3 regions of the Peribacillus sp. QJM3NY_7 genome follow, and region 3 is predicted to be linked to each of the others. Evidence: riboswitches for the same ligand, from Rfam matches in the RefSeq annotation. Region 3 holds a riboswitch; each other region holds the start of a gene.
The links. A riboswitch is a leader RNA that binds a small molecule or an ion and turns the genes downstream of it on or off. The one in region 3 is predicted to bind S-adenosylmethionine.
Positions count from the first base shown of each region.

Region 1: it holds a riboswitch for S-adenosylmethionine, as region 3 does, so the genes downstream of both, AC0VX1_RS24045 (5-methyltetrahydropteroyltriglutamate--homocysteine S-methyltransferase) here and AC0VX1_RS24795 (O-acetylhomoserine aminocarboxypropyltransferase/cysteine synthase family protein) in region 3, are expected to answer to the same signal.
Region 2: it holds a riboswitch for S-adenosylmethionine, as region 3 does, so the genes downstream of both, AC0VX1_RS14920 (bifunctional homocysteine S-methyltransferase/methylenetetrahydrofolate reductase) here and AC0VX1_RS24795 (O-acetylhomoserine aminocarboxypropyltransferase/cysteine synthase family protein) in region 3, are expected to answer to the same signal.

Region 1 is NZ_CM149663.1:4,970,784-4,980,901, forward strand. It holds gene AC0VX1_RS24030 (MIP/aquaporin family protein) at 1-39, opposite strand, end outside; gene AC0VX1_RS24035 (glycerol-3-phosphate responsive antiterminator) at 267-809, opposite strand; gene AC0VX1_RS24040 (hypothetical protein) at 982-1,401, opposite strand; SAM riboswitch class I at 1,558-1,659, shown strand; gene AC0VX1_RS24045 (5-methyltetrahydropteroyltriglutamate--homocysteine S-methyltransferase) at 1,741-2,844, shown strand; gene AC0VX1_RS24050 (ArsR/SmtB family transcription factor) at 3,054-3,356, shown strand; gene AC0VX1_RS24055 (MFS transporter) at 3,513-4,688, shown strand; gene AC0VX1_RS24060 (hypothetical protein) at 4,792-5,316, opposite strand; gene AC0VX1_RS24065 (CaiB/BaiF CoA transferase family protein) at 5,586-6,686, opposite strand; gene AC0VX1_RS24070 (amino acid permease) at 6,931-8,412, opposite strand; gene AC0VX1_RS24075 (M4 family metallopeptidase) at 8,855-10,118, shown strand, end outside.
Region 2 is NZ_CM149663.1:3,126,472-3,136,589, forward strand. It holds gene AC0VX1_RS14900 (2-oxoglutarate dehydrogenase E1 component) at 1-490, opposite strand, end outside; gene AC0VX1_RS14905 (dioxygenase family protein) at 865-1,635, opposite strand; gene AC0VX1_RS14910 (polysaccharide deacetylase family protein) at 1,711-2,478, opposite strand; gene metH (methionine synthase) at 2,582-6,031, opposite strand; gene AC0VX1_RS14920 (bifunctional homocysteine S-methyltransferase/methylenetetrahydrofolate reductase) at 6,028-7,872, opposite strand; SAM riboswitch class I at 7,977-8,075, opposite strand; gene AC0VX1_RS14925 (MOSC domain-containing protein) at 8,187-8,837, opposite strand; gene ku (non-homologous end joining protein Ku) at 9,328-10,118, opposite strand, start outside.
Region 3 is NZ_CM149663.1:5,111,745-5,121,862, reverse strand. It holds gene AC0VX1_RS24840 (proline dehydrogenase family protein) at 1-769, shown strand, start outside; gene AC0VX1_RS24835 (YuzL family protein) at 819-953, opposite strand; gene AC0VX1_RS24830 (3-hydroxyacyl-CoA dehydrogenase/enoyl-CoA hydratase family protein) at 1,163-3,547, shown strand; gene AC0VX1_RS24825 (acetyl-CoA C-acetyltransferase) at 3,619-4,797, shown strand; gene AC0VX1_RS24820 (acyl-CoA dehydrogenase family protein) at 4,867-6,654, shown strand; gene AC0VX1_RS24815 (arsenate reductase family protein) at 6,796-7,152, shown strand; gene gcvH (glycine cleavage system protein GcvH) at 7,248-7,631, shown strand; gene AC0VX1_RS24805 (toprim domain-containing protein) at 7,727-8,092, shown strand; gene AC0VX1_RS24800 (thioredoxin family protein) at 8,096-8,404, shown strand; SAM riboswitch class I at 8,550-8,657, shown strand; gene AC0VX1_RS24795 (O-acetylhomoserine aminocarboxypropyltransferase/cysteine synthase family protein) at 8,757-10,067, shown strand.

The DNA.
Region 1 (10,118 bases), 140 kb from region 3:
AATCATCGTGCCTAACACTTCTCCCCAAAATGGAGTCATGATAAAACCCCTCCCCTGATAATTTTTTAAACCTTGCCAACAAATAAAAGGAGATCCACAGCAGAACTATATTCATAAAAAAAATTATGAATAGATCTGTTGTGAATCTCCTAGTCTCCGTCACATATATTAACTTGTACTGTAAAATATACTAGGTTATGAAAACGCTGTCAATATTTTGTGAAAAATTAATCTATTATTCTGTAATTTTTTTCAATTTTTCCCTATTAGACGATATCCCATAATTCAGTTTTTGAAGTGGTGATTGACGAGGCGCCGGCATCAAGGGCATTCAGGACTTCCTCCGAAGTACGTATGAGGCCGCCTGCAAAAATCGGTGTCTGCAATCGTTCCTTCACTTCTTTTATCATCCATGGCATGGCGCCCGGCAATACTTCGATATAATCCGGCTTGGTTTTCTGCACCAGCTTATAACTTTTCTCAAGCGCATGTGAGTCTATTAAAAAGATTCGCTGGATGGCAATGACCCCCTTTTGCTTCGCCTTCAATATAACGCTTGATTTAGTCGAAATCAGCCCAAAGGGGTTATATTCCTGACAAATGAATTCTGTCGCGTACTCATCACTTCTTATGCCATGGATCAAATCGACATGATAAATCATTTTCTTATTATGCTGCTTTGCCATCATACTTACATTTTTCAATTGTGAGATATGCAAATCAAGAAACACACCTATTTCATAGGAACTTTCTAGAAATCTTTCAAAATCCTTCATGCTTGCTGAAGCAGGCAAAATCTTCTGATCCATCATTATCCTCCTCATTACCAGAAAAACTCAAAACTTCAAGTCATTTAGTATATTTTAAAGAACTTGATTTATCAAACACATTTTTTCATGAACCATGTAACCTTAACACTATCATACCTTTCACACCCTTTATAGATTGCAGCAAAGGATATATGTAAAATATCCCCTTGAATCATAAAGAGAGTTTCATTTTCAATGCACCTTCGACGAGTTCATACGATTTAATTGTGCCAATGGGAATTTTTCTCACGATGCTCCAAGCATTAACATTCATTTTGATCGCTCTTTTTTCATATTCAAAAAATGGCGGTCTGTTAAATATCCTTTTGTTGATGAAATCCCTGTCAATTGGTTCCATTTCGACTAATTCAAATGAAATCGTTCTTTTTTCCACATGAACCGGTTTTAATGTAATTCGGAAAGCCACGTTTTTCTTAAACATCATTTTTTTCACTTCCATCGTTCCGGAAAGCACAATATGCTTTGGCTTAATTTCGACTTTAATATCCTGATCAGATGATTTCATTTTTATGATTCTCTCTATCATGGCATCAGTTACCGTAATCGGTATGCCATTTTTGAATGGACTCATCCTTGCATTCCCTCCCCACTCAAAGCATATGCCGGACTCCCTGATGCCGTTAACATTTCAGCCCGGATTAATAAACGGTATATTCGAAATATTCCAGCTCCACCCCTTGACCTTCGTAAAAACTACCTGTATAGTCATAGTTAATTTAATAGACAACTCTTATCCAGAGAGGTGGAGGGACTGGCCCTTTGATGCCTCAGCAACAGACCGATCTTGTACTGTGCTAATTCCAGAAGTGTAAAAACTTGAAGATAAGAAGAGTATATAGCTTTGTTACCAACACCTCTTCTTATTTTTAAGAAGAGGTTTTTTATTTTTAAAAGGAAAGAAGGAATCAACATGTCAATCACATTAACGAAAGCACCATTCAGGGCGGACCACGTCGGAAGTTTATTAAGACCGGAACGTTTACATATTGCCAGGAAGGACTTTAAGGAAGGTACCATTTCAGCTGAGAGGCTTCGTGAAATTGAAACTGAAGAAATCAATCGGATCGTCGATAAACAAATCGAAGTTGGTTTAGAGGCAGTTACGGACGGTGAATTCAGACGAACATGGTGGCACTTTGACTTCCTCGAACATTTAAATGGCATCGAGGGATATGTAACTGAAAAAGGCCTCACATTCGATGGTGTCGAAACAGAGAGATATAATGTTCGCAATACCGGGAAGGTTTCATTCAACCCTGAACATCCCTTCATTCGTGATTTCATTGAATTGAACAAAATCGTGAACGGACGTGCCGTTGCCAAGCAAACCATCCCCAGTCCGAATCAATTATTTGCTGCAGGCATTCATAATGAAGACGTCTACCCTGATATTGAAGACTATGCAAATGATATCATCAACGCCTATCAGCATGCTTTGAAAGCCTTTTATGAAGCAGGTGTGCGTTATCTTCAATTGGATGATGTATATATTGCCAGACTTTCAGCTCCGGATTTCCAGTTCAAAGATGGAAAATATACGAGGGAACAATTAATTGATCTTGCACTTCGGGTCATTAATGGAGCATTGGAAGGCAAACCAGAAGACCTTATCGTCACTACCCATCTATGTCGCGGAAACTACCAGTCGACATGGGCGTTTGAAGGAAGCTATGCCCGTATCGCCCCAACTTTATTGGCAAAAGAAAAAGTGGATGGATTCTTCTTGGAATATGATGATCAACGCTCAGGGGATTTCAAACCATTGGAATACATTCCAAATGGCGGTGCACGGGTCGTACTGGGTGTCGTCACTTCAAAAAATGGAGAAATCGAGGACAAGGAAGCTGTTAAGGCACGCATTAAAGAAGCATCGCACTTCGTTCCGCTCGAACAATTATGCTTAAGCCCTCAATGCGGCTTCGCCTCCACCCATCACGGCAACAAGCTAACCGAAGCACAGCAATGGGAAAAGCTGAAATTCGTCGTTGATGTAGCGAAAGAAGTATGGGAATGATTATTTAGCGGAGACTTTAATTCTGATTTACAGGATTTGAACAACCTAATCGGCCCGCACTGATATGGGAGCCGATTAGGTTCTTGCAATAATACACTTCCATTCCTTTAATGACTCTTTAGATAACGGTATCAAGTTTTACTATTTATGAATAACGATGAATGATAAAACCATTTGACATATCGATAATTCTCGATATAATGAAATGTATGAAAACAATCGAGATATTTAAAGCATTATCCAATGAATCCAGGTTGCAAATCTTACAATGGCTCAAGGCGCCTGAACTCCACTTCACCCCTCATGAGGGAATAGACATGAAGGAAACCGGCGTTTGCGTAAGTCAGATTACGGAAAAATTAAACATGACCCAGTCCACGGCCTCTCAATACCTCTCGATGCTTCTTAGAGCAGGATTGATTAAAACGGAGCGGATAGGAAAGTTTACGTATTACAAACGAGATGAAGAGGCAATCTCAAAAATTACTGATTTCTTGAAAGAAGAAGTATGAAAATGAGCTTGATCCGTACCTTAGAGGGTTGGGTTCATTTTTCTCTCTAACATTTCGATATTTCGCGATATGTTTATTTTTTTATTCATACATATCAACATATTGCGATATGTCTTTATATAAAATCAATAATCATTAATGAGGAGTGAATCTATTTTGCTTAATACATGGAAAATTTACATGTTAGCGATCATCAGTTTTTTAGTAGGAACATCCGAATTCATCATATCCGGAATTTTGGATAAGATTGCGGATTCTCTTGGAGTGACCCTTGCTGCCGCAGGACAGCTCATTACAATTTTCTCCCTTGTCTACGCAATCGGTACACCCATTCTCATGGCTTTGACAGCAAGTTTAGACAGACGAAGATTAATGTTGTATTCCCTTGGACTATTCGTAGTGGCCAATCTGCTTGCCTTTCTATTACCAGGCTTTGGCCCTTTTCTATTTGCACGCATAATCATGGCACTTGGTGCAGGATTGGTTGTAGTCACCGCTCTGAATATTGCCGCTAAGCTTGCTCCGCCAGATAAACAAGCCAGTTCTATTGCGACAGTTGTCATGGGGTTTACAGCTTCCCTTATCATTGGCGTACCTCTCGGAAGAATCATGGCAGATGCATTCGGGTGGAAATCCGTCTTTGGCGGAATCGCCCTATTCGGCCTGATTGCCATGATCGTTTTATCCTTTACCATTCCTCCCACCAAAGGGGATAAACCAGTACCGCTTCTCCAGCAACTGGCCCTTCTTAAAAAAAGGAAAGTTGCCCTTGGATTATCGATAACCTTCTTCTGGCTTGGCGGATACTCGATAGCTTATACCTATCTATCCCCTTACCTGCTATCAGTATCAGGGATAAGTGACTCTATACTTAGCACGGCCTTGCTTATATTCGGTATCGCAAGCCTGATCGGATCAAAGTTTGGCGGATATAGTACGGATCGATGGGGTGTATCATTTACACTAGTTGGCGGAATGGCGCTTCATATTGTGATGATCATCATGTTATCCATCGTTACGAATTCATTGATGGCCGTTTTGATAATCCTTACATTATGGTCGTTCGCAGCATGGTCATCAGGGCCGACACAGCAATATCATTTAGCGACCCTTGAGCCTGAATCATCAGGAGTCATGCTCGGTCTGAATCAGTCGATGATGCAATTGGCCATGGCCGCCGGTGCTGGAATTGGCGGTGTTGCTGTAGAACAAGTATCCCTTGCTTCCATAACCTGGATCGGTGCAACAGGGGTTGCCATTGCCATGGTCATTGTTCTGGTCCTTTCAAGTTCATCGTCAAGCAGGAAAATAGCACAGTCCATAAAATCCTAGACCGTTATATAAACATTTATCATAAGGCTAGATTTTAGCCTTATGATGAATCCTAAAACTGAAAGCAAATAAAAAAAAGAACGGCCATCTGGACGTTCCCTTTTTACTTGCAGCTATCATCATCCTCCATTTTCTTCACGAATATATCATCCGTCACCCTATCTTCCAGCTTGTTCCTCAAGGCCAATTCCGCAGCCTTCCCATCACTAGGCGATCCGTCCGAGAAATACATCGGAAACAGGGAGAAAAACATAACGTAGAAAGAAAAATAGATGAATTGATACCAGATCACCGAGCTGTCCAGGATATTCTGATACACTAAGCTATATATGATCAGCATGCTGATTAAATTAAAGATAGCCCCCCCTAAATATATCAGCGTATTCGTCAATCGATTATCATGTTTCAATCCCTTGAACTCGCAAGTCCCATTCCAAAAATAATATTTCCTCACCTCTATGTTCCGAAAGGCGAAAAGTTTATTGCCACAACCGATCAAGATTTTCTTTTCTGATCCCCCAAAGAGCGTAACAAAGAAAATATGCCCGCTCAAATGTATCAGCGTAACGATCGGCATGATCAAAAAAAAGGAAAATAGAAATTTAATGATATCAGAGAGACCAAACATATTTAACTAACCCCCTCCTTACCAGCGATTTCCTTACCAGGATGCTACTCTGATACCCTGCCCACACTGGTTATAACTAGTAAATTTTCACAGTGGTAATATGTTGCTTTCCACAAATGATAAGAGGATAATTATTCTCCTTCCGCTTCACTTCGACCTTCGAACTTCGAACGATCATATCGACCCTCCCCCTGCTTTTTCCGGCATTCAAAAAAAACAGGCTATCACCTTCCAAAAAACTAGAAAAGCGATAGCCTTTACATCTTTATTTAGCGATTGGGGGTTCGAAGGATTTCTGCGTTGTTTTGTCCTGGCTCCAAGCCTGCATGTTTATATCCAGGGGTAAAAACCGATGTTTTGATCGGGCAGGCGATTTGCCTCTGGACATTCCCTTTTCCGTCAGGAACCTCGACGATCATTCCCCTCTCCTTCAATTGGGGATGCTCGGCCGCTTCTGTGAAAGTCAGCACTGGTTCTGCGCAGGCCTCGAATTCAGCGAATATCTCCTGCCATTCTTGAAAATCTCTTTCCAGGAAAGCCAGCCGGACGGCCGTTTTAAACCTGATTCCGCTTTCTTCATCGCTTTTCATGCTCAGCTCATATAATTCGGGTGCACCGATCGCTTCACATAATGCTTTTCGAAAAGGGGGCTCAAGGCTGCCTACCGAAAAATAGCGTCCATCCTTCGTTTCGTAAAAGTCATAAAAAGACCCTCCGTTCAGCATCAGTTTTTCTGGTTCAAGTTCAAGGCCACCTTGTAAACTCAGAGGTGCGGATATGGCATTCAAGGTAAAACTGCAGTCGGTCATGCTGATGTCGATGGCTTGGCCGAATCCTGTTCTTTCCCTGTGTATGACTGCAGATAATATTCCGATGACAGCATGCAATGAGCCTCCGGCAAGATCTGCTATTTGGGTTCCGTTTTTTGCCGGACCGTCCTTTTTCGTACCGGAATAGCCTGATAAGCCAGCAATCGAAATATAATTGATATCATGTCCCGGTCGGTCTTTATAAGGACCAGTCTGGCCGTAGCCCGTGATGGAACAGTAAATCAGCTTCGGGTTGATCGATTTTAATGCCTCATACCCCAGTCCCAGACGTTCCATGACACCTGGACGGAATTGTTCAATGACGATATCGTATTCCGTCACTAGGTTTCTTACGGATTCGATAGACTCGGATTGTTTTAAATCCAGCGTGATCGACTTCTTCGATCTGTTAAGATATTGGTTCACACCCCATGAATCCTTTGTCCCCGGCCTCTCTACCTTCAAAACATCCGCTCCTAAATCCGCTAGCATCAAAGTGGCAAATGGGCCTGGCAGTAACGTTGAAAAGTCCAATACTTTTAAATGAGTCAATAAGGTCATCAGCCGTGCACCTTCCCTTTCCCTTGAAAATAGTAAAAGCCTTCCAGTCGTTCCGTACGTGCAATTTAGCCGAGTTTTATGATTATCATATAACACCTCCCATAACATTTGTATAAATTTCCATTTAATAAAAATAAAAAACCAGGAATCAGCTTCCTGGCTTTTGATAATGAGCCTATAGAAAACAAGGAAAAGCCGGACAATTTAAAACTGCATTGTCCGGCTGCTTTTACTTTAAGCTTGTTCATTCATATTTTTTGTCAAAGTCAAATTCGACTTCATCAAGTTTAACGAATTTAGTTTTTCTTATAAATTTATAGCCAAGCCATAGACCAAGGAAAAGCGGAATCCCCAAGTATGCAGCTACAACACTGCCCCAATCGATGTGGTCTGAGAAAAAGGCTTGGATATTTTGGGACAGGATGACGATCATGCCGATTAAAATGGCAAAGATCGGGCCGATCGGGAACCATAATGCCTTATATGGCAGCTTCTCCAATGAATGGCCTTGAGCGATGAACGCTTTCCGGAAACGGTAATGGCTGATGGATATTCCGAGCCAAAAGATGAATCCTGTAATTCCGATGGCATTCATTAACCAAATATACACTTTACCATCGCCGAATACGGAGGCTAAGAAGGCCAGCATGCCGATGGAGCATGTCAAAATCATGCCTGCAACCGGTACGCCGCGTTTATTAAGTTTTGCAAAAATACGCGGTGCTTGCCCATCTTTTGCCATTGAGTATAACATACGCGTTGATGCATATAGACTTGAGTTACCTGCAGATAATACCGCTGTTAATATGACGGCATTCATAAGCGAAGCGGCAAAGGCGACTCCAGCTTTTTCAAAAATGAGCGTGAATGGACTGACCATGACGTTATCACCTTGCAAACTCGAGTTCGTATAAGGGATAAGGAGTCCAATTACGAAGATTGCCAATACGTAAAAGAGCAAGATCCTCCAGAAGACACTTTTAATGGCCTTCGGTATATTCCGTGCAGGATCTTCACTTTCCCCGGCAGCCACACCGACAATTTCGGTACCTTGAAAAGAAAAGCCAGCCGCTATGAAAACGATGAAGACACCCATGAACCCGCCCGGGAAAGGAGCGTCATCGACGGTGAAGTTTTTAAAGCCTACCGCTTCGCCGCCCATAATGCCGACGATCATTAGCAGCCCGACGATAATGAAAATAACGATGGCGGTTACTTTTATGAAGGAAAACCAGTATTCCCCTTCACCATATCCTTTAACGGATAAATAGTTCAATAGGAAAATGAGCACCAAGAATGATGAACTCCATAACAATGATGGACTATTCGGAAACCAGAATTTCATGATCATTGTCGAGGCTGCCAACTCTGCGGCTATCGTCATCGACCAATTGAACCAATACGTCCATCCCAAGGCAAAACCAAATGCCGGATCGACGAATTTCGATCCATAGGTACTGAAGGAGCCGCTTGTCGGCATTAAGGCTGCCAATTCCCCTAAGCTCGTCATCACGAAGTACACCATTGCCCCAACTAAGGCATAAGCAAGTAATGCCCCGCCTGGCCCAGCTGTATGAATGGCTGCACCGCTGCTGAGGAACAGCCCGGTACCAATAGCCCCGCCAATGGAAATCATCGTTAAATGGCGGGATTTCAAACCGCGCTTTAACCCTTGTTCTTCTTGCTTTGGAGGATGCAAGATGTCATTTTCTTGTTTTGGTATCATAATTTTTCATCCCTTTCTATATAAGCGCTTTCATATATGGGGAAATCATTTAATAAATTTTCCTATTTCATAGACTCTCAAATAGACCTAATTTACAATTCGAATTCCTTTTCTGAATATATGCAATTTTCATGCCAAATTTACAAAGCGCAATATTCAACAGATTATCCAAAAAAATGCCTTCAATAGACAAATTTCTTTGCACTATACGCCATGCTTTTTTGCACATTATGCCATGTTTTTTTGCACATTTATTCATTTGGTTTAATTTAAATACATTCCAAATATTACTAAAAGAATATATTCAAAGAATATTTCTATTAAAATCCATTTTTCTCCATTTTATTCCTTTAAATGTCATATTTTTCGCAAGTTTTCTCCATTTGATAATAATTATGAAACGATGTAAAAATGAGGTATTCTCATGAAGGAGTTGAGCGTTATGAAAGGTAAGGTATTCTTAGGAACTGCACTATCAATCGGTCTATTATTTTCTGCTATTCCCCATCAAGAAGCTTTAGCGGCAAAAAATGTGTTGAGTGTTGAAAAGTACAATAAGCATAGGGATTCGCTAGAATACAAGTCTGGGAAGCTTACGGACCCCTCAAAGCAAACGGCAGAAGATATCATTCTTACCTTTTTTGATGAGAACAAAAAGTCTTACAAGCTAGAAAAGCAAAAGGCGAAGGACTCCTTCACGATCGAGAAAGAAAGCAAGGATGAACTGGGCAATACCGTCCTTAAATTGCAACAAACCTATAAAGGCGTACCAGTTTGGAATTCCACACAAGCCGTATTGATTGACGCTAAAGGTGTATTGACCGTCGTGTCCGGTACGGTTGAAGCCAATCTAAATACGAAATTAGGGAAAAAGGCTAAAAAAGGCATCAGTGAATCCGAAGCTATCAAAATAGCTGAAGCGGATCTGGGGTTCACACCTGCCTACGAGCAAGCACCTGAATCTGACCTGTATGTATACGCAAATGAAGGCAAGGCCGATTATGTATATAAAGTCAATTTGAAATTCTTAAGTCCGGAACCAGGAAATCATCATTATTTCATTTCAGTCAAAACGGGTAAAATCCTGAATAAATATAATACATTGGATGAAGTGACGGGGACCAACTCCGTCGGAACGGGCACTGGCGTCTTAAACAATACGGTGTCGCTGAACACTACCTTATCCAACGGTCAATACTACTTACAAGACAATACACGCGGTAAAGGCATCTACACGTATAACGCCAATAACCGTTCAAGATTGCCTGGTACACTCTTTTCCAACACAACAAATGCTTTTACTGCTTCTGCCGATAAAGCTGCGGTGGATGCCCATTATTATGCGGGTAAAACCTATGATTATTACAAATCCACATTTGGCCGGAACTCCTATGATGGTAATGGAACCATCCTGAAATCAACCGTCCATTATGGCTCAAGATACAATAATGCTTTTTGGGATGGCACCCAAATGGTTTACGGTGATGGAGATGGCACGACGTTCATCCCATTGTCCGGCGGGCTCGATGTCGTTGCGCATGAATTGACGCATGCCGTCACTTCCTCGGAATCGAACCTTACCTATCAATATGAATCCGGTGCTTTGAATGAAGCGATATCTGATATTTTTGGCACTGTCGTAGAATTTAAGAATCAAAGTGCCAAAGCCGATTATTTGGTCGGGGAAGATATTTACACACCTAACA
Region 2 (10,118 bases), 2.0 Mb from region 3:
CATGATGAAATTCAAAGGCTATCGTTTTTGTATAGAGTTGTTTTAGGTATTGTACGGCTTCGTATCCGTCTTTCACGTCTTCAGGTGATTCCGGACAAATAAAGTCAGCCGGTATTTTCCTTAAATCATCTGCAGTCAAGCCATATTTTTCAAAGTGAATTTGTTCAGTATCCAGAGCTTCTTCTTTTAAAGGATAAATATTTGCAGCAAGATGCCCGTATGCACGGATATTTTCAGCTAACTTCACTGCAGACATAATTTTCTTCATTGGAAGAACTTCTCCAGTTTGTACAGTTGATGCACTTACAGTCGTTGTTTCTGCCGATACATCGAATGAAGGAGGACCTGCTACTTCAAAAAAGTTTTTCAGTTCCGGATCCACTTCTTCCGGGTTGGCTAGAAATAAATCGTATTGCTCCATGACATACCCAAGGTTTGGACCCGAAAAAGCTTTCCAGCGGTCTAATACCTTAGAATCATTGATGGTCATTTTGTAAACCCCCAAATTTTTCTCATAATTTTTTTCATTCCGTTTTATCCATCCCCAAATTTCTTTCTTCTAATTTTCCCCAAATATAGGATATATATAAGATATATAATAAATAACTTGGTTATTGAATAATAAAATTTTAAAGGATAAAACGTTTTCAGATGTTATATTAACATGTTTTTGTCGAAATATCCAAAGGTTAAACCACTTTATACAACCTTTTTTCAACTATATTTCTGCTTAATTCGTCAAAAATCGCTTTTAACTGTCTTTTTTGCTCATTTAAGTCTTTTTTTCGCTAAAAAAAGATTTTTGTATTTTTGTATAATGATTATTTTTCAGGTAAATTTAACTAGTTTGAAAACCCTTTCAGCTCACTCAAACTTCCAGGCTGTTAAACTTAGATTGCCATATTGAAAGCTTCTGTGCAGAAGAGCCGCTTTTTTATTGTCATCCCCTGAGCCCATTGCGATGACCAATGGAATGAAATGCTCTTTGGAAGGCACAGCCTCTGTACTGTAAGGGGCGATATTTTCATAATTGAACAAAGATTGCAAATCCCATTTCATGATTTTTTCTTCGACCCAGTTCTCAAACTCGATTGCCCATCCCTCTGCAACATGCATATCTTCCTGAATATGTGTGAAATTATGGACAATTCCACCGCTTCCTATGATCAGGACATTATTTTCCTTTAATTCCCTTAATGCTTTCCCAATTTCATACTGCTTGTCCAATGGCAGCGAAGGACTAATGGACATAGATACGGTCGGGATATCAGCTTCTGGGTACATGATATGCAAAAGCCCCCATGCTCCATGATCCAGGGGGCGCCTTTCATCAAGTTCCCCCAATACATCTATCCTGGACAATAAGGTTAAAATTCGATCTGACAGCTCCAGGCATCCCCTCGCAGGATATGTTATCTGAAATATTTCTTCAGGAAATCCAGCAAAATCGTAAATGACTTCATGCTTCCCCACTGCAGAAATCATTTGATCTTCATTTTCCCAATGTGCTGACAAAATAACGATGGCAGCAGGTTTCTTCATAGTTTGCATATACTCCTTCAAAAAAAGAGTATAGCTATTCTTTTCCAAAGCTAATAGCGGTGTTCCATGTGATAAAAACAATGATGGCATCATAGAGACGATAAATCCTTTCGCATTGTAATCTCAATATCCTATACCTTAATTTACTATAGTTAAACAATGTGTTCATCAATTAAATTGCATTTTCGGCGTAGTCTCATCAATAGTATCAAAGGTATATCCTTCTTTTTTAAGGAATTCAATTATATCAGGCAACGCTTTTACTGTATTTTTCATACTATTGATATCATGCAATAAGATATTAACATGCTTTTGATTTTTCGTCCCTTTTTGTACAGCAGAAATGATTTGTTGTTCACTTATTGACGGACTGAAGCCATCTGTCGAGTCAATGGACCAATCAAAATAAATATACCCTTTTTCCTTTAGTTGTTGAAGGATTCCATTGATGATTGGTTTCGTTGACGCCTGATGCCGCAGCTGATTATTCGAGCCGCCAGGAAGGCGCACAATACGGCTTTTTATCCCATATTCCTCTTGCAGCATGGTTTCAAGTCTATTCAAATCTTGAAAGAAACTCTCAGTCGACCGATAAACGATGGAATAATCATGTGTATAAGAATGAAGGGCGATCGAATGACCGCGGGATATCATTTCCTGATAACATCTCTTTGCGTATGGTTCTTCGTTACCTTTAACGAAAAATGTGGCCTTAACATGATAGCGATCCAAAATATTCAAAATCTCCATGGTATTCAAGGATGGTCCGTCATCGAAGGTCAAATAAGCGATTTTCTGATTCACCTTACTTTTTAGCAACGGTGTCATCTCTTCGGGAATAACTGCATGTACTTGAATGTTTTGCACATCCACATCAGACAAAATAATAATGAGAGAACTCGCCATGACAAGAATTAATTTTAGCATCTTCTTCATAGGTGCTGCATCCCCTTCCTTTTGACCATTAAGGTGTACCAGTTAAGGGGTTTCATGCGCAATAAGGCAGCGGTAAAAAATACCGCTGCCTTATTAAATGAAGTTATCGATCGACATTAAAGTAACGAGCTTCAGGATGTGCAAAAACAATGGCTGAAACGGAAGCCTCTGGTTCCATCATGCATCCTTCAGTCAATTCCACGCCAATATCTTGAGGTTGCAGCAGGCGGAATAGCTTCTCCTGGTCTTCCAGATTAGGACAAGCAGGATAACCAAATGAAAACCTTTGCCCGGTGTACTTAGCTGCAAACCGCTCTTTCATGGACATATCAATCGGATCGCTTATACCTAAATCATCCCGCATTAATTGATGGATTCTTTCCGCGAACCCTTCAGCTGTTTCAAGAGCAAGTGATTGAAGGGCGTGATTTTTCAAGAAATCACCTTCAAGTTTCAGTTTTTCTGCCCATTTTCTGATTCCTTTTCCGGCAGTGACCAGGAAGAAACCAACATAATCCATTTGCCCGGAGGAAATCGGTTTTGCGAAGTCCGCTAAACAAAGATGCGGATTCGTATCTTGCCGGGGGAATTCGAAAGTTTCCAAAACCTCATGATGATTGTCCGGGTTGTATATAAATAGCTTATCTCCTTCGCTTTGAGCAGGGAAAAATTGATAAACTGCATGCAAACCATAATCCGGTTCCGTCTTTAGGAATTCGATCAATTCGTCTACGAGATCATTGAGCTGCACTGCTTTTTCATTCCCTTGCTTAAGCAATTCGGTAACTTTGCCTTTTAACCCCAAATGATGACCAATCAGCATTTGCCTATTTATATATGGCTGGACGACATCCAATGGATAGTTTTTCAGGACGTGTCGTTTGATGTCACGCGGTGTTTGAACAGGAACATCGCTTAAAGGAGCCGCTGTGGACTGCTTACGAACAGGTTTTTCCAATGTGGCAGCAATGGCGGCATTCGCTTTCGATCTTTCTCGTTTCTCGACCAACTCTTCCAAGTACACCACTTTTTTGTCGGCGTCATGTAAAATATTCGTTACCGCCAAACCATCCATCGCATCTTTGGAATATAAAACCGGCCCTTCATATTCAGGTGAAATTTTAAAATCGGTGAATTTACGGGATAATGCTGCCCCTCCAACTAAAATTGGGGTATCTATTCCCGCTTGCCTTAAATCCTGTGCGGTTAAAACCATTTGCTGTGCAGATTTGACAAGTAACCCAGATAGGCCAATGATGGTTGGCTCATGTTTTCGAACCTCTTCAATGATTTGTTGCGGTGCGACCTTTATTCCCAAATCAATGACTTCATAGCCGTTATTGGAAAGGATGATATCCACTAGATTTTTCCCGATATCATGCACATCTCCCTTGACGGTCGCCAACAGGATTTTCCCTTTCTTAGCACTATCTTCAGCGTTTTCCATAAGTGGTTCAAGGTGAGCTACAGCCGCCTTCATCGCTTCAGCACTCTGAAGCACCTCTGCGACAATAAGTTGGTTGTCATTGAACAGCCGCCCCACTTCACTCATCCCATCCATCAATGGGCCATTGATGATTTCCAATGGGGTATCACCGCGCTCTATCGCTTCATTTAAATCATCAATCAATCCTTCTTTCGTTCCTTCGATAATATAGTTACCAAGACGTTCGTCCAATGGCAGGATCACACCATCATCCTTCTTCTCCGCTTTTTTTCCACGATAAAATTCGGTAAAAATCGCTAAAGTTTCAGTTGATGTCTCAAACAGGAGTGCCTCCGCCAATTTCACTTCCTCATCCGATATCAAGGCGAAACGTTCAAGTTTTTCTGTATTCACGATAGCATAATCGAGACCCGCTTTTGTACAATGGTAAAGGAAAACGGCATTTAATATTTCCCTTCCCCTCTCCGGCAGACCGAAAGAAACGTTGGAAATTCCAAGTATCGTCAGGCATTCCGGAAACTTTTCTTTAATCGCCTTTATTCCATTCACCGTCTCCAATGCAGATCCAATATATTGTTCATCCCCAGTGCCTACAGGAAATACCAGCGGATCAAAAATGATGTCATTTTTGTTTAGACCGTACTTATTGACGAGCAAATCCACAGACCGCGTAGCCACTTCCAATTTCCGTTCAGCATCAACAGCCATCCCAATTTCATCAATGGTTCCCACGACAACGGCAGCACCATATTGATGGACTAAGGGTACTATTTTTTCAAAGCGCTCTTCACCATCTTCAAGGTTTATGGAATTTATGATCGATTTTCCTTGTGAATGTTTTAATGCTTGTTCAAGTACGACTTCATCCGTAGTGTCGATGACCAATGGGACTTTCACTTTTTTGACGACCTCTTCTACAAATTCCTTCATGTCGCCAAGCTCATCCCCATCAGGATCGGCAAGACAGATATCAATGACATGGGCGCCTTTCTTTACCTGGTTACGTGCAATTTCGGCAGCTGGCTCGTAATGCTTTCCACGTATCAGCTCCTTGAATTTTCGGGAACCGATAACATTCGTTCTCTCCCCTACGAATAAAGGACGCATTGAATCATCATAAATTAGCGGCTCTATCCCTGATACGGCATGACCATGGGCAGCTTCCATAATTGTACGGGGCTTCATGCCTTCGAGTACCCTGGAAAGTTCTTTAATATGTTCTGGTGTCGTGCCACAACATCCGCCAATAATATTGACCCATCCCTTTTCGGCAAATTGCTTCATTTTCTCTGCCAGGGATGTAGGTGATTCATGATAGTGGCCTTCTTCATCAGGTAGCCCGGCATTCGGATAACAGCTGATGGCGCTATTTGATATATCTGCAAGTGTCCTGATATGGTCTATCATGAATTCCGGCCCTGTTGCACAATTAAGGCCGACAGCTACGGGTTTCATATGTTCAACCGATAAATAAAAAGCTTCTATGGACTGGCCTGCAAGTGTCGTGCCCATCGGTTCGATTGTTCCTGATATGATGACAGGCACATCTTTTCCCGTTTTAGCGAATGCTGCTTTGATTCCAGAAAAGGCAGCCTTGACATTAAGCATATCCTGACAGGTTTCCACCAACAGCAAGTCTACCCCGCCATCCAAGAGACCCAGTGCCTGCTCTTCATAAGAATCTGTTAAAACATCAAAAGTCGTTCCGCCCGTTACGGAAAGCGTTTTTGTAGTGGGGCCCATCGATCCAGCTACATATCTTGGCCATTCATCATTGGAATATTTTTCACAAGCTTTAACGGCAAGCTCAGCTGAAATTTTATTTAGCTTGTAGGCAATCGTACTTATTTGGTATTCCTCAAGGACGATGCTGGTCGCTCCAAAGGTATTTGTTTCTATGATATCTGCGCCCGCTGCTAAATATTTTTCATGAATGGATTGGATGATTTCCGGTTGCGTCAGTGATAAATATTCATTGCAGCCCTCGAATTGTTCCCCACCAAAATCGTCTGCTGTCAAATCCTCCGCTTGAAGCATCGTTCCCATCGCCCCATCAAGTAGGAGAATCTTAGAATTCAACTGATCTTGTATCGCTTTTTTATTCATGTACTTTCCACCTCTGATGTCTGTTTACTATCGACTTTTCTAATATATTTCGTAAGTTCCGCCGTCATTTCATAGCGAAGGAATGGAGTGATTAAATATATGCCCTTGAATTTTTCCCTAGCCGCGTCCACCAGTTCCCGCGCGATATTCACCCCTTCAATCCTTGACTTTACAGGGTCATCCCCCGCTAGAGCCATGGCCCTTCTAACATTATCAGGCAATTTGATGCCTGGGATTTCATTATGGATGAATTCGGCGTTCCGGGTGCTTGTCAACGGCATGATACCGATGAAAATCGGGGTTTCCAGATGTTTTGTCGCTTCATATACTTCTTCGATTTGCTCCACGGAATAAATTGGCTGTGTCAAAAAGGATTGAGCACCGCAGGCAATCTTCTTTTCCATTCTAAGTACGGCTTTATCCAGATATTTCACATTGGGATTAAAAGCTGCCGCAATTTTAAAATTTGCCCGTTGACCCAAACTTTGACCGGAATAGGAAAGACCTTCATTAAATTGTTTGACCATGCTTATCAGGTCAAAGGAAGATAAATCATAAACCGAAGTGGCACCCGGGAAGTCCCCAATTTTTGAAGGGTCTCCGGTGATGATCAATAATTCGTTCAGCCCCACCGTCTGCAGACCCATTAAATGTGACTGCAGGCCAATCAAATTTCGATCACGGCATGTTATATGCACCATCGGTTTTATATTCAATTGGTTCTTCAGTAAATTAGCCAGTGCATCATTCGATATCCTCGGTGAGGCAAGTGAATTATCCGCTAATGTTATGGAATCGACCCCTGCTTTTTTCAAAACTTCAGCACCACTCATGAAGCTCTCTATCCCTAGCTTTTTCGGTGGATCAAGCTCAACAAGAATCGTCCGTTCCGTTTTGGCTTTTTCGTAAAGGGGAAGTTCCAATTCTCTATCGTTCACTTCAATTACTTCTATTTCACGGGATTTCGTAAATTTCTCTTTCACGGGAGCCAAACTTCCAATTGCATGCTTTACAGCTTGAATATGCAGTGGAGTCGTTCCACAGCACCCTCCTATGATCGCGGCGCCTTGCTCACGAAGTTCCAGGGCACTAGAACCGAAATATTCCGGGACAGCTTTATAAACGAGCCTCCCATCGACATAATCCGGCAGGCTGGCGTTAGGGTAAATGGCAATCGATGCTTGCTTTGGCAAACTCACTTCTTCCAAGGCCCGAATCATATGATGTGGTCCAAGGCGGCAATTCACCCCAACCACATCGGCACCCAATTGCTCAAGTTTTTGAAAGGCATCATTTAAATGGATTCCATTTTGAAGATTACCCAGTTCATGCATCGAAACATTTGCGATGATCGGGAGTCCAGATTCAAATTTAACGATTTTCAGCACGGTCTCCAGTTCTTCCAGGTCATAAAATGTTTCCAGGAGGATCCCATCAGGGTTTTCCATCAACAAACTGTATAGCTGTTCACGAAAACCTCGCTTTATCTCTTCCATGCTTAAATCCGATTTCCTGATCCCCCGCTGTGCCCCTATGGTACCGAAGACATATGCCTTTCCTTTTGCTGCTTTTTTAGCAAGAATGACTCCCTGACGATTGATTCTGCTCACTTCACCTTCAAGTCCATGCCGTTTCAATTTGTTGAAGTTGGCCCCGTAAGTATTCGATTGAAGGATATCTGCACCAGCTTCCAGATAGGCTCTGTGGATGTACTCTATTTTATCTGGGTTCGTGCAGTTTAATTCCTCATAACATTGATCGATGCCATAAGAGTAAAGCAAGGTCCCCATTGCCCCTTCCCCAACCAGCATTCTTTCTTTCACTTCTTTACGAAAATTCATTATTACACCCTCTCCCAAAAACAATCCTGTTTTTGTCGTTTTCTATAGAGTATGAGAGAAAAGAAAAAAAACCTTCTCAAAGAAGAAGGTTTTTTGAAACATTCTCCTCATCTATCAAGCTCTGCTTGCTGGATTTAGCACCTTTGCCTAAGCTGGTTGCTGAGGTTTCTTCGGGCCAGTCCCTCCACCTCTCTCGATAAGATCCATTTATATAATTTTCATAAGATTTCAAAATTTGATTATATTTAATTTACATTAATAGTCTGTCAATTTCAATACCTGATCGACATTTTTTTCACTTTTGCAAAAATCATTCAATCTTTTGCTGCTTGAACCCTCTTCAAGATCCTTTGTTTCCAGTCTTCCGCTAACGAGTCTAGTGTAAGTATAGCCTTAGCACCTTCAAGCCCATCCCGTTTATGAAGGATGACCTCTGCTGCGTAATGGACAGAAATTTTTTCTTGTAGACGATCTATCAGCACAATCTCGTTTTGTTTATTTATCGTTCCTTCTTGAAGTACTCTTGCAAAATAACCAGTGAAACTCGTTTTCAGCACGTGTTCCAAAAACTTAGGTTCTTGATTGAAGAGGGAAATGGTCGAACAAGGTATCCTCCCTTGGTTAATTTGAACAATCACATCGCCTATTTGATAAATATCGCCGATATATGTTGTTTCTTCCTTCATCCCCGCTATAGTTAAATTTTCACCGAATGCAGGGATATCCAGCTCTTTAGAGAATTTTTCATTCCATAATGAATAATGCTCAAATGGGTAAAAGCACAAAGCCCGATCAGGACCTCCATGGAACTTTACATTACCGACACCATCACCGATTATGCCAGCTTTAGTCACTTTCAAATTATCCTGTGCTTGTTTATCCATGGCTGAAAAGATATCAATATTCGAAAAAATTTCATGTTTCGGCTTCCCCGCATGTAGTGATTTGATTTTCCCATTTTCCATTTTGCATCTTCCATTCATATTAAATTTATATCGTCCTATATGTATAAATTATACTAAAAGTCCATTTTATTCAGTACCTTTTTATATGTATATGAAATGAAAAAGCCATATGCGGCGTTAATGGGCTAAATATCATTGATTTCCAGAAAAATTCATAGGTTAGTTTCAGTAATTTAGTTGCTATTTCAGAATTAAATATGGTAGAATATGAACACAATATATAGTCGAAAACTACAACCGTTCGCCTATATGTTGATTTTCACGATTGAATTCCTCATTGTCGCTCTTTAGGGAGCGAATTTTTTTTGCTTTCGTTAATATCCACTAATTTCCTGTAATTCCATTCAGTTTCTTGCATCGTGATCGACTCACCTATTTGTACTTTCCTTCCCTCTTTATCAAGACCTTTTCATCTTATTAGAAGCCTGATTCCTTGCAAAAACAAGCAGAAAGCCGAGCGACATCATCCGTCTTCCGCTCAGCTTCCTGTTTACGCTTGTTTCTTTTTTTTCGGTGCCGCTTTCTTTCGGGTCGTCTTTTTCTTTTCCGGTTCATCATGTTTTGTACGGTCTATGGATGCTTGTAGTGCCTCCATTAAATCAGTTACATTGTTGGAAACTGGTTCTTTTGTTTTCGCTGTAATCGTCGTCTGACCCGTTTTCTTTGATTCAATCAATTCTAGTAACGCGGTTCGATAGTCATCGGTGTATTTTGTCGGATCGAAAGTAGTCGTTAATTGATCTATCAATAATACGGCAGTATCGATTTCTTTTTTTACAATGGTATCATTGGCAGGGATATTCGGAACATCCGCTGTGGAGCGGACTTCATCCGGATAATGAATCGTTTCCATAACCAAGGTATTATCAACGACTCGGATTACCGCCATTTGTTCTTTGGAGCGAATGATGATTTTTGCCAACCCAACCTTATTCGATTCCTTGAGGGCCTGCCTCAAAAGGGAATAAGCTTTTATCCCCCCGTCATTTGGGGACATGTAATAACTCCGGTTAAAATAAATAGGATCTATTTCTTCAATTTTAACGAAATCCACGATTTCCACGGCTTTTTCTTCGTTTTGTTTTTTCAGTTGTTCTAGTTCATTGTCTTCCAATACAACAAACTTTCCCTTTGTATACTCAAAAGCGCGGACTATATCATCCTTCCCCACTTCTTTCTCGCATACTGGACAAACCTTTTCGTATTTAATCGGTGTATGACATTCCTTATGCAACGTCCTTAAAGATATATCCTTATCCTCCGTTGCAGCATGAAGTTTGA
Region 3 (10,118 bases):
TAACCGGAAGGGGCTTGCTGTCACCATTGATTATTTGGGTGAATTCATTGAAGATGAACAAGAAGCAGGGAAGATGGCAGAAGAGTGCATCGAAGCCATCCGGATGATTGGCACAAATGAACTGGACTCACAGTTATCCCTGAAGCTGACCTCGATGGGCTTGGATGTGTCCGAACAAGTCGTAATGAATAACATGCGGAGAATCTTGGATGAAGCTAGAGCCCATCGAGTTTTCGTGACGCTTGATATGGAAGATTTTCCGCGCTGTCAGCCGACTTTGGATGTATTCAAAACCCTTAAGACTGAATATAATGAATTGGGGACTGTCATTCAAGCTTATCTGTATCGTACTGAGAGGGATATTGAAGAGCTGGATGCATACCAACCGAATTTAAGGCTTGTTAAAGGGGCTTATAAAGAACCAAGGGACGTGGCTTTTCCTGAAAAAAAAGATGTGGATGGGAATTTCAAGAAAATCATCAAGAAGCATATGCAAAATGGAAATTACACAGCCGTTGCCACACATGATGATAGTATCATTGATTATACGAGGGACCTAGTCAAAGATCAGGGAATACCCCGGGATTCATTTGAATTTCAAATGTTATATGGCATCCGCACTGAAAAGCAGCTTGAACTTGCTAAAGAAGGATATAAGGTAAGGGTGTATGTTCCTTATGGTACGGATTGGTATGGATATTTCATGCGCCGCCTTGCGGAGAGGCCAGCCAATATTGCTTTCGTTTTAAAAGGCCTATTCAAGAAATAGGAAGCGAGAGCCGCCCCGGAAAAGGGACGGCTGCTCAAATCAAGAAGGATTATCTTTTGAACTGATTGTTCTGGCTGTTCACTTTATTGATTCCATGTTGACGTTCAGCGCCAGGGCCGGCATTGCCTTTAACACTTGCTGCGCTCACGGCTGCTTTAGAAGGATTATCTTTACGCTTCATTATATAAGTCACCTCCTGCCCGGTTATTTTTTACTGAACGGAGGAGAAATAACCGAAAGAACGCGGAGAAAAAAAAATATTTTTTCCTGTTTAATCATTGCGGAATTTCCAAATATATTCTATATTAGTAATAAGAAAAAATATTCAAAATTTTTTTTGAATTAAAAATGAATGAACATTCATTCAATAAATTGTGTAAGGGGGATATAAACTTGGTTCGACAAATACGAAAGGCTGCTGTTCTAGGGTCAGGAGTTATGGGATCAGGGATTGCTGCACACCTTGCTAACATCGGCATTCCGACTTTATTATTGGATATTGTACCTCGTGAACTCACTGAGGATGAAAAGAAAAAGGGACTGACATTAGATAATAAACAAGTGCGTAACCGCATCAGCCAAACGGCGATTACGAAACTTTTAAAACAGAAACCAGCTCCGCTTTCGGCTAAGGGAAACATCGCGTTGATCGAGGCTGGAAACCTGGAAGATGATATAAGTCGTTTAAAGGATGTCGATTGGATCATCGAAGTGGTCGTTGAAAAGCTTGAGGTTAAGCAAAGCGTATTCGCCCAGGTTGATCAGCATCGTAAACCAGGAAGCATCGTTTCATCGAATACATCCGGAATTTCAATCGAAGCGATGGCAGAAGGACGTTCGGAGGACTTTCAAAAGCACTTCCTGGGAACTCACTTCTTCAATCCGCCGCGTTATCTTAAATTGTTGGAAATCATCCCTACTAAGGCAACTTCACCAGAAGTGCTCGAATATATGAAACGATTTGGCGAAGATGTTCTTGGAAAAGGTGTTGTCGAAGCCAAGGATACCCCCAACTTCATCGCAAACCGCATTGGAACTTATGGTTTATTGGTCACTTTGCGGGAAATGCAAAAAGGCGGATACAGTGTCGGTGAGGTCGATTCGGTTACAGGTCCGTTGATCGGAAGGGCAACTAGCGCCACTTTCCGGACACTTGATGTCGTTGGATTGGACACCTTTGCACATGTTGCCAGAAACGTTTATGACCAGGTGGACGGAGAAGAAAAAGAAGTTTTCAAGATACCTGATTTCATGAATGAAATGCTTAAGAATGGGTGGCTTGGAAGCAAGTCAGGACAAGGATTCTTCTTGAAAAAAGGCAAGGAAATCCTTGAACTGAATCCCGAAACCCTTGAATATGCTGCACGAAAAAGATTAAAAACGCCTTCCATCGAAATGGCTAAACAGGCCAAGGGCTTGGATAATAAAATGAAAGCGCTTGTTTATAGTGAAGACCGTGCCGGCCAATTGCTATGGAATGTCCTGAATCCGGCGCTTGTGTATTCTGCCCAGCTGCTTGGGGATATCGCGGATGACATCGTGGCGATCGATCAAGCGATGAAATGGGGATTTGGATGGTCCACAGGCCCATTTGAAACCTGGGATGCGATAGGTGTAGAAAAATCGGCAGCCCGAATGGAAGCGGAAGGCATCACCGTTCCGCAATGGGTTAAGGATATGCTCGCTAAAGGCATCTCATCATTCTATAAAGAAGAAAATGGCATAGTTCACTATTATGATAATGGTGAATATAAAGAGCTTGTCGAAAATCCTAAAGTGATCAATCTTAAAGCGATCAAGAAGCAAAAAGGCGTAATCAAGAAAAACAGTGGCGCAAGCTTGATCGATATCGGCGATGGAGTGGCTCTGCTTGAATTCACTTCGCCGAATAATGCAATCGGTCTGGATATCATACAAATGATCAATGCCGCGGTTGACGAAGCGGAAACGAATTTTAAAGGCCTGGTCATCGGAAACCAAGGAAAGAATTTCTGTGTTGGAGCTAATATTGCAATGATGCTGATGGAAGCGCAGGATGACAATATTTTTGAACTCGATATGGTCATCAGCCAATTCCAACAGGCGATGCTTAAAATTAAGTACAGTGCAGTTCCTGTAGTGGTTGCCCCGTTTAATATGACACTTGGCGGGGGTGCTGAAGTGTCCCTTCCGGCAGCGCGCATCCAGGCAACGACTGAAGCGTATATGGGACTGGTGGAACCTGGTGTCGGCTTGATCCCAGGCGGCGGCGGGACTAAAGAACTTTATGTGAAGACGTTGAGGAATATGCCGAAGGGCGTTGACTTCGACTTACAGAAAGTGGCCAACCAAGTATTTGAAACGGTCGCCATGGCAAAAGTTTCGACCTCCGCCGAGGAAGCGAGAGGGAATAATTTCCTTGATTCAGCTGATGGAATAAGCGTGAATGCAGATCATCAGCTATATGATGCGAAACAGGCGGTACTTTCCATGCATGAACAAGGCTATACCGCTCCAGCCCGCACAAAGATCCCTGTCGTAGGTGAAACTGGATATGCCGCACTGCTATTAGGGGCGGAATCCATGCGCCTTTCAGGATTCTTATCTGAACATGACCTTGTCATAGCCAAAGAGCTGGCATACGTCCTGGCAGGGGGGAAACTCCCATTTGGCACGGAAGTAGATGAACAGTATATCTTGAACCTGGAAAAACAGGCATTCCTAAAACTGATTTCGACTCCGAAATCCCAGGCAAGGATGCAGCACATGCTCGTTAAAGGTAAACCACTCCGTAATTGATGAATAGATGAAGATATGGCCAAAACGAGATCAATAGATCGATAGCTTAAAAATGAGTAAGGGGGATCCTCATGAAAGAAGCGGTAATAGTAGCTGGAGCAAGGACTCCGGTAGGAAGAGCGAAAAAAGGTTCTCTTGCTAGTGTACGCCCTGATGATTTAGGGGCTCTTGTCGTAAAGGAAACGTTAAAGCGTGCAGGGAATTATGAAGGAACGATAGATGACCTGATTATCGGTTGTGCAATGCCTGAAGCGGAACAAGGCTTGAACATGGCGCGTAACATTGGAGCATTGGCGGGATTGCCTTATACAGTACCGGCCATAACGATTAATCGTTACTGTTCAAGCGGGCTGCAAAGTATCGCATATGGAGCGGAAAGGATCATGCTCGGCCAAAGTGATACAGTCATTGCAGGCGGAGCGGAATCCATGAGCCTTTTGCCAATGATGGGCCATGTAACACGTCCGAACGCGAGACTAGCGGAAACGGCACCGGAATATTATATGGGTATGGGGCACACTGCTGAAGCCGTTGCCAAAAAATACGGCATTTCCCGTGACGATCAAGATGCATTTTCTGTTAGAAGTCATCAGAAGGCGGCTAAGGCCATTGCAGAAGGAAAGTTTTCCGATGAAATCGTACCGGTTGACGTTACCCTTCGTTCAGTGGGGCCAGATCTTAAGTTGAAGGAAAAATCATTTACTTTTACACAGGATGAGGGCGTTCGTCCAGGAACGACTGCTGAAGTGCTGAAAAAATTAAGACCTGCATTCTCCGTTACGGGATCCGTAACAGCAGGGAATTCATCACAGACGAGTGATGGTGCAGCCGCGGTCATGGTCATGGACGGGGAAAAGGCTTCTTCCTTGGGGATGAAACCGATGGGTAAGTTCCGTTCCTTTGCTGTAGCAGGAGTACCGCCTGAAATTATGGGCATCGGACCGATTGCAGCCATACCTAAAGCTTTGAAGCTAGCGGGTCTTGAATTATCGGATATTGGTTTATTTGAATTGAATGAAGCCTTTGCTTCCCAATCCATTCAAATCATTCGTGAGCTCGGATTGAATGAAGAGATTGTCAATGTAAATGGCGGAGCCATCGCCCTAGGCCATCCACTAGGATGTTCGGGAGCAAAATTGACATTAAGCCTGCTTCATGAAATGAAGCGCAGAAACCAACAGTTCGGAGTCGTGACAATGTGTATCGGCGGCGGGATGGGTGCTGCCGGAGTGTTTGAATTAATGGCGTAATCCGACCCCTTCCGGAAGCTGTCATGCTTCCGGCGGGTTTACTATCTTAAACACATAGGAGGAAATAACATGTCCAATCAAACTACAGATAACCTCATTAAAGGCGGGGCCTTCTTAATAGAAGATATTACGTATGATCAAGTGTTTACACCGGAAGATTATTCTGATGAGCATAAAATGATTGCCAAAACTTCCGAGGAATTCGTAGTGAATGAAATTCTGCCGCAGGTTGAACATTTAGAAAACCATGAGTTTGACCGTTCCGTTAAATTACTGAAGCATGCAGGTGAAATCGGTTTACTTGGTGCTGATGTTCCTGAGGAATACAGCGGATTGGGTCTCGATAAAATCAGTTCTGCATTGATTACGGAAAAAATGGCACTTGCAGGCGGTTTCGGAATTACGCATGGTGCACATGTAGGTATCGGCTCTTTGCCAATCGTATTATTCGGGAATGAAGACCAAAAGAAAAAATACCTTCCTTTACTTGCAACGGGTGAGAAGATTGCTGCGTATGCCTTAACGGAACCAAGCTCAGGTTCAGATGCCTTGGGAGCAAAAACGACAGCGAAATTGAATGCAGAAGGAACACACTATATTTTAAATGGTGAAAAACAATGGATTACAAATGCAGGTTTTGCAGATGTCTTCTGTGTATACGCCAAAATCGACGGCGAACAATTCTCCGCTTTCATTGTTGAGCGTGATTATAAAGGCGTATCAACTGGGGCTGAAGAAAAGAAAATGGGGATCAAAAGCTCATCTACACGTACTTTAATCCTCGAAGATGTTCATGTACCAGTCGAAAACCTTTTGGGTGTAGCCGGAAAAGGTCATATCATCGCTTTCAATATCCTGAATATCGGCCGCTATAAATTAGGCGTCGGTGCTGTCGGCGGATCTAAACGTGCCCTTGAGATTACAGCTGCTTATACGAATCAACGTCAACAGTTCAAAACGAAAATTTCCGATTTTAACTTGACGAAAGAAAAACTTGCAACAATGGCAGCTAAAATTTATGCAGCAGAAAGTTCTGTATATCGTACGGTTGGCCTTTATGATCAAAGACAAAGCAAATTGACGGATGAGCAAGTGAAAGATGGGAAATCAATGGCGGCTGCAATCGCTGAGTATGCCATTGAATGTTCATTGAATAAATTCTTTGCTTCCGAAGTATTGGATTACGTTACGGACGAAGGCGTACAGCTTCATGGCGGTTATGGTTTCATGCAGGAGTATGAAATTGAAAAAGCATATCGCGATTCCCGTATTAACCGAATCTTTGAAGGTACAAATGAAATCAATAGATTGCTTGTCCCGGGAACATTCCTGAAGAAAGCACTTAAAGGGGAATTGCCGCTACTTCAAAAAGCTCAGGGCCTGCAAGAGGAATTAATGATGATGATGCCGGAAGAACCTGGCGATGAGCCACTGGCACAAGAAAAAATGCTTGTTAGGAACGCTAAGAAAATCGGTATTCTGGCAGCTGGGCTTGCGGCACAGAAATATGGCAAAAATCTTGATCAAGAACAAGAAATCCTCTCCAACATTGCTGATATCGCATCCCTTGCCTATGCAGCTGAATCCGTGGTATTGCGTACGGAAAAAGCAATTGCAGCTACAGGTCTTGAGAAGAACAAACAAAAAGTGCTGTACACTGAAATCTTCGTTCAGGAAGCTTTCAATGAAATAGAACAGCATGCAAAGGAAACGTTAATTGCGGTGGAAACAGGCGATACTCTTCGCATCATGCTTTCGTCGCTCCGTAAGCTGACAAGACACACTCCGATCAATGTCATTGCGAAAAAACGCGAAGCATCCGTCAAAGTAATCGAAACGGAAAAATATGCTCTTTAAGCAATGAGTCAGAATCCGTAAAGGGAATGCCCGTAAAGGCATTCCCTTTATTTCCTTTGATGAAATCGCATTGGAAATTCAAAAGACATTTCGTTGTATTGCGTGGTAAAAACGGGTATTCTATTGATAGGTGGTGAAATGATGGGCTTAACATTATATTGGTACCCAAAATGCGGTACATGCCGTAATGCGAAGAAGTGGCTGGATAATCATGAACTGCAATATGAAGCGATCCATATAGCGGATAATCCCCCTTCGCGAACTGAAATAGAACAACTATATAAAAACAGCAATTTGGAGTTGAAGAAGTTTTTCAATACTAGCGGTCAAAAATATCGGGAGCTGGGCTTAAAGGATAAGCTGAAAGAAGCTTCTGAAGCAGAGATGCTTGATATATTGTCCACAGATGGAATGCTTCTGAAAAGGCCGATTGTTACGGATGGCACCAAAGTGACGGTAGGATTCAAAGAAGAGCAATTCGAACAGGTTTGGAACTGAAATTTCACAAAATATTTGGTTAATTCCTTACTTAAACAAACAATCTACCTTATAATGGAATAGATAAAATAAGATGTACATATGGAGGGTTAATTATGACAACTACACCAAAAGAACTTCGTTACACTAAAGAACATGAATGGGTCAAAACGGAAGATGGAACAGTGCGCATTGGAATTACGGCATTCGCACAGTCCGAGCTAGGGGACATCGTATTCGTTGAGCTTCCGGAAATCGGCGATGAATTGAAAGCGAACGAACCATTTGGAAGCGTTGAATCCGTTAAGACCGTTTCTGAGCTTTATGCACCTATCAGTGGCAAGGTTGTTGAAGTGAACGAAGATTTAAGTGACAACCCTGAATATGTAAATGAGTCTCCTTATGAAAAGGCATGGATGGTCGTGCTTGAACCATCTAATAGCAGTGATATTGAAAACTTGATGAGCGCTGAAGAGTATGAGAGTTTAATCAACGGTTAAAAAAGAAAGGAGAGGGGGGACTGAAAAGGCCTGCTCTCTTTTTCATTTGTACAGTGGGTGAGTTGCGCACATAATTCGTGAGATGGAGTGATGACATGGAGTGGGGCGAATTCGATAAAGTGATCATTGTAGAAGGCAGTTCCGATAAAAGAAAAGTTGCCTCCGTTTTAAATGAAGATGTGGAAATAAGATGTACGAATGGGACCATATCATTAACTAAGCTGGATGAATTAGTGGATGAATTGATGGACCGTGATGTTTATCTCCTTTTTGACGCAGATGAATCAGGAGAAAAGCTGCGGAAGCAGTTCCGAAGGGAAATGCCGGAAGCGAACCACCTGTATATTAATAAAATGTACAAAGAAGTGGAGAGCTCACCCGAACATCATATCGCAACTGTGCTCCTATCTGCCAATATGAATGTGAAAATGAAATTTTTAAGTCAAAGGGTGAACGACTAATTGATGCAGGAATGGAAAGAAGAAGAGTGTAAGCTTGCTGTTGAAAATGGGGAAACCTTTTGCTTATATTTATATACACCTTTATGCGGAACCTGTCAGGTGGCCTCCAAGATGCTGACGATATCCTTGGAGCTTTTCCCCGAATTGAAGGCAGGCAAAATGAATATGAACTATATCCAAGCAATTGCCGAATCATATGAAATCGAAAGTGTTCCTTGCTTATTGCTTTTCAAAGAAGGGCAGCTGCACAAAAAAATATATGCCTTTCAATCCGTTCCTTATTTGTACGGATTGCTTAAGGAAATCAGTTAGGAAACCAATCAGAACCGCGGTTGGTTTTCTTTGTTGCTGACATTTGAATGAGAGCAGGAAATAAACAAAGAATATTCTAACAATTCATTGACTGATTTAATCTAAAATGCTATATTTTGAATTAAGTAATGGCAGAATTTAATAGTTCTTATCAAGAGTGGCGGAGGGACTGGCCCGACGAAGCCCGGCAACCGGTATAAATTTTTATATACGGTGCTAATTCCAGCAGAGTGTTGGCTCTGGTAGATGAGGTGTGTTCTTGAAACCTCTTCTTATTGAAGTGGTTTTTTTGTTTATAAAAAGCCAGATTTCATATAAATCCAACTAAATCCATAGAAAAAGGTGAAATTAAATGTCAGAGAAAAAGTTACGTTTTGAAACATTGAGTGTTCATGGCGGTCTGCAAGCTGATGAAACAGGTGTCCGTGCCGTTCCTATCTACCAAAGCAATGCATACTTGTTCAAGGACACCAACCATGCAGCAAATTTATTTGGCCTGAAGGAGAATGGCTATATATATTCACGGCTTCATAATCCCACGGTCAGCGTTTTTGAGGAAAGAATGGCCTTATTGGAAGGCGGTATCGGCGGATTGGCAACGGCAAGCGGAATGGCCGCCATCTCACTTTCAATCCTGAATATTGCTGCTGCAGGGGATGAGATTGTTTCAGCCTCTACATTATATGGCGGTACGTATAACCTTTTCGAAAACACTCTTCCTAAATATGGGATCAAAGTGAAGTTCGTTTCTCCCGATGACCCTGAGAATTTCAAAAGGGCGATTACACCAAGAACTAAAGCCATTTTTGCTGAAACGATCGGAAATCCAAGTTTGAGGGTGCTCGATATTGAAGCGGTAGCGGAAATCGCCCACGAAGCCGGCATACCTTTAATCATTGATAATACCTTCGCGACACCATATCTTTGCAGACCAATTGATTTTGGAGCGGATATTGTCATCCATTCCGCTACAAAATGGCTTCTTGGAAATGGAACGACGCTAGGCGGTGTCATCGTGGATGGAGGGAAATTCGATTGGAACTCGCCGAACTATCCTGGCTTCACGGAGCCTGACCCAAGTTACGACGGTCTGGTATACGCCGAGGCAGTTGGCCCTGCCGCATTCATAACGAAAGCCCGGGTCCAGTTACTCCGTGATTTGGGCCCTGCGCTAAGTGCCCAAAGTGCATTCCAGTTTACGCTTGGACTTGAAACGCTGCATGTAAGAATGAAAGAGCATCTATCAAACACCAAGTCTGTCATTCAATATTTAAAAAACCATCCTGCCGTGACCTGGGTTTCACATCCTGGTGATGAGGAACATCCCGATAAAGCCCTTGCGGATAAATATTTGCCAAAGGGAGCTGGATCTGTCGTCACATTTGGGATTCAAGGTAATCGCGAAGCTGGGGCAAAACTTATCAATTCGGTGGAATTATGGTCCCATGTGGCGAATGTAGGGGATGCGAAGAGCTTGATCATCCACCCAGCAAGTACGACCCATCAACAATTGAATGAGGCGGGTCTTGCGAAAGCGGGTGTAAGTGCCGATCAAGTCCGTTTATCGATTGGGATTGAAAATGTAGACGACTTAATAGAAGATTTGGAGCAGGCAATTGAAAAGGCGACGAACATCGTCTCCTTGACTTCCAAAACGCTTTAAGCAAAGTTCCTGTTCATTCTTGTACTAGAAATAATATACATTGCGCTCCTT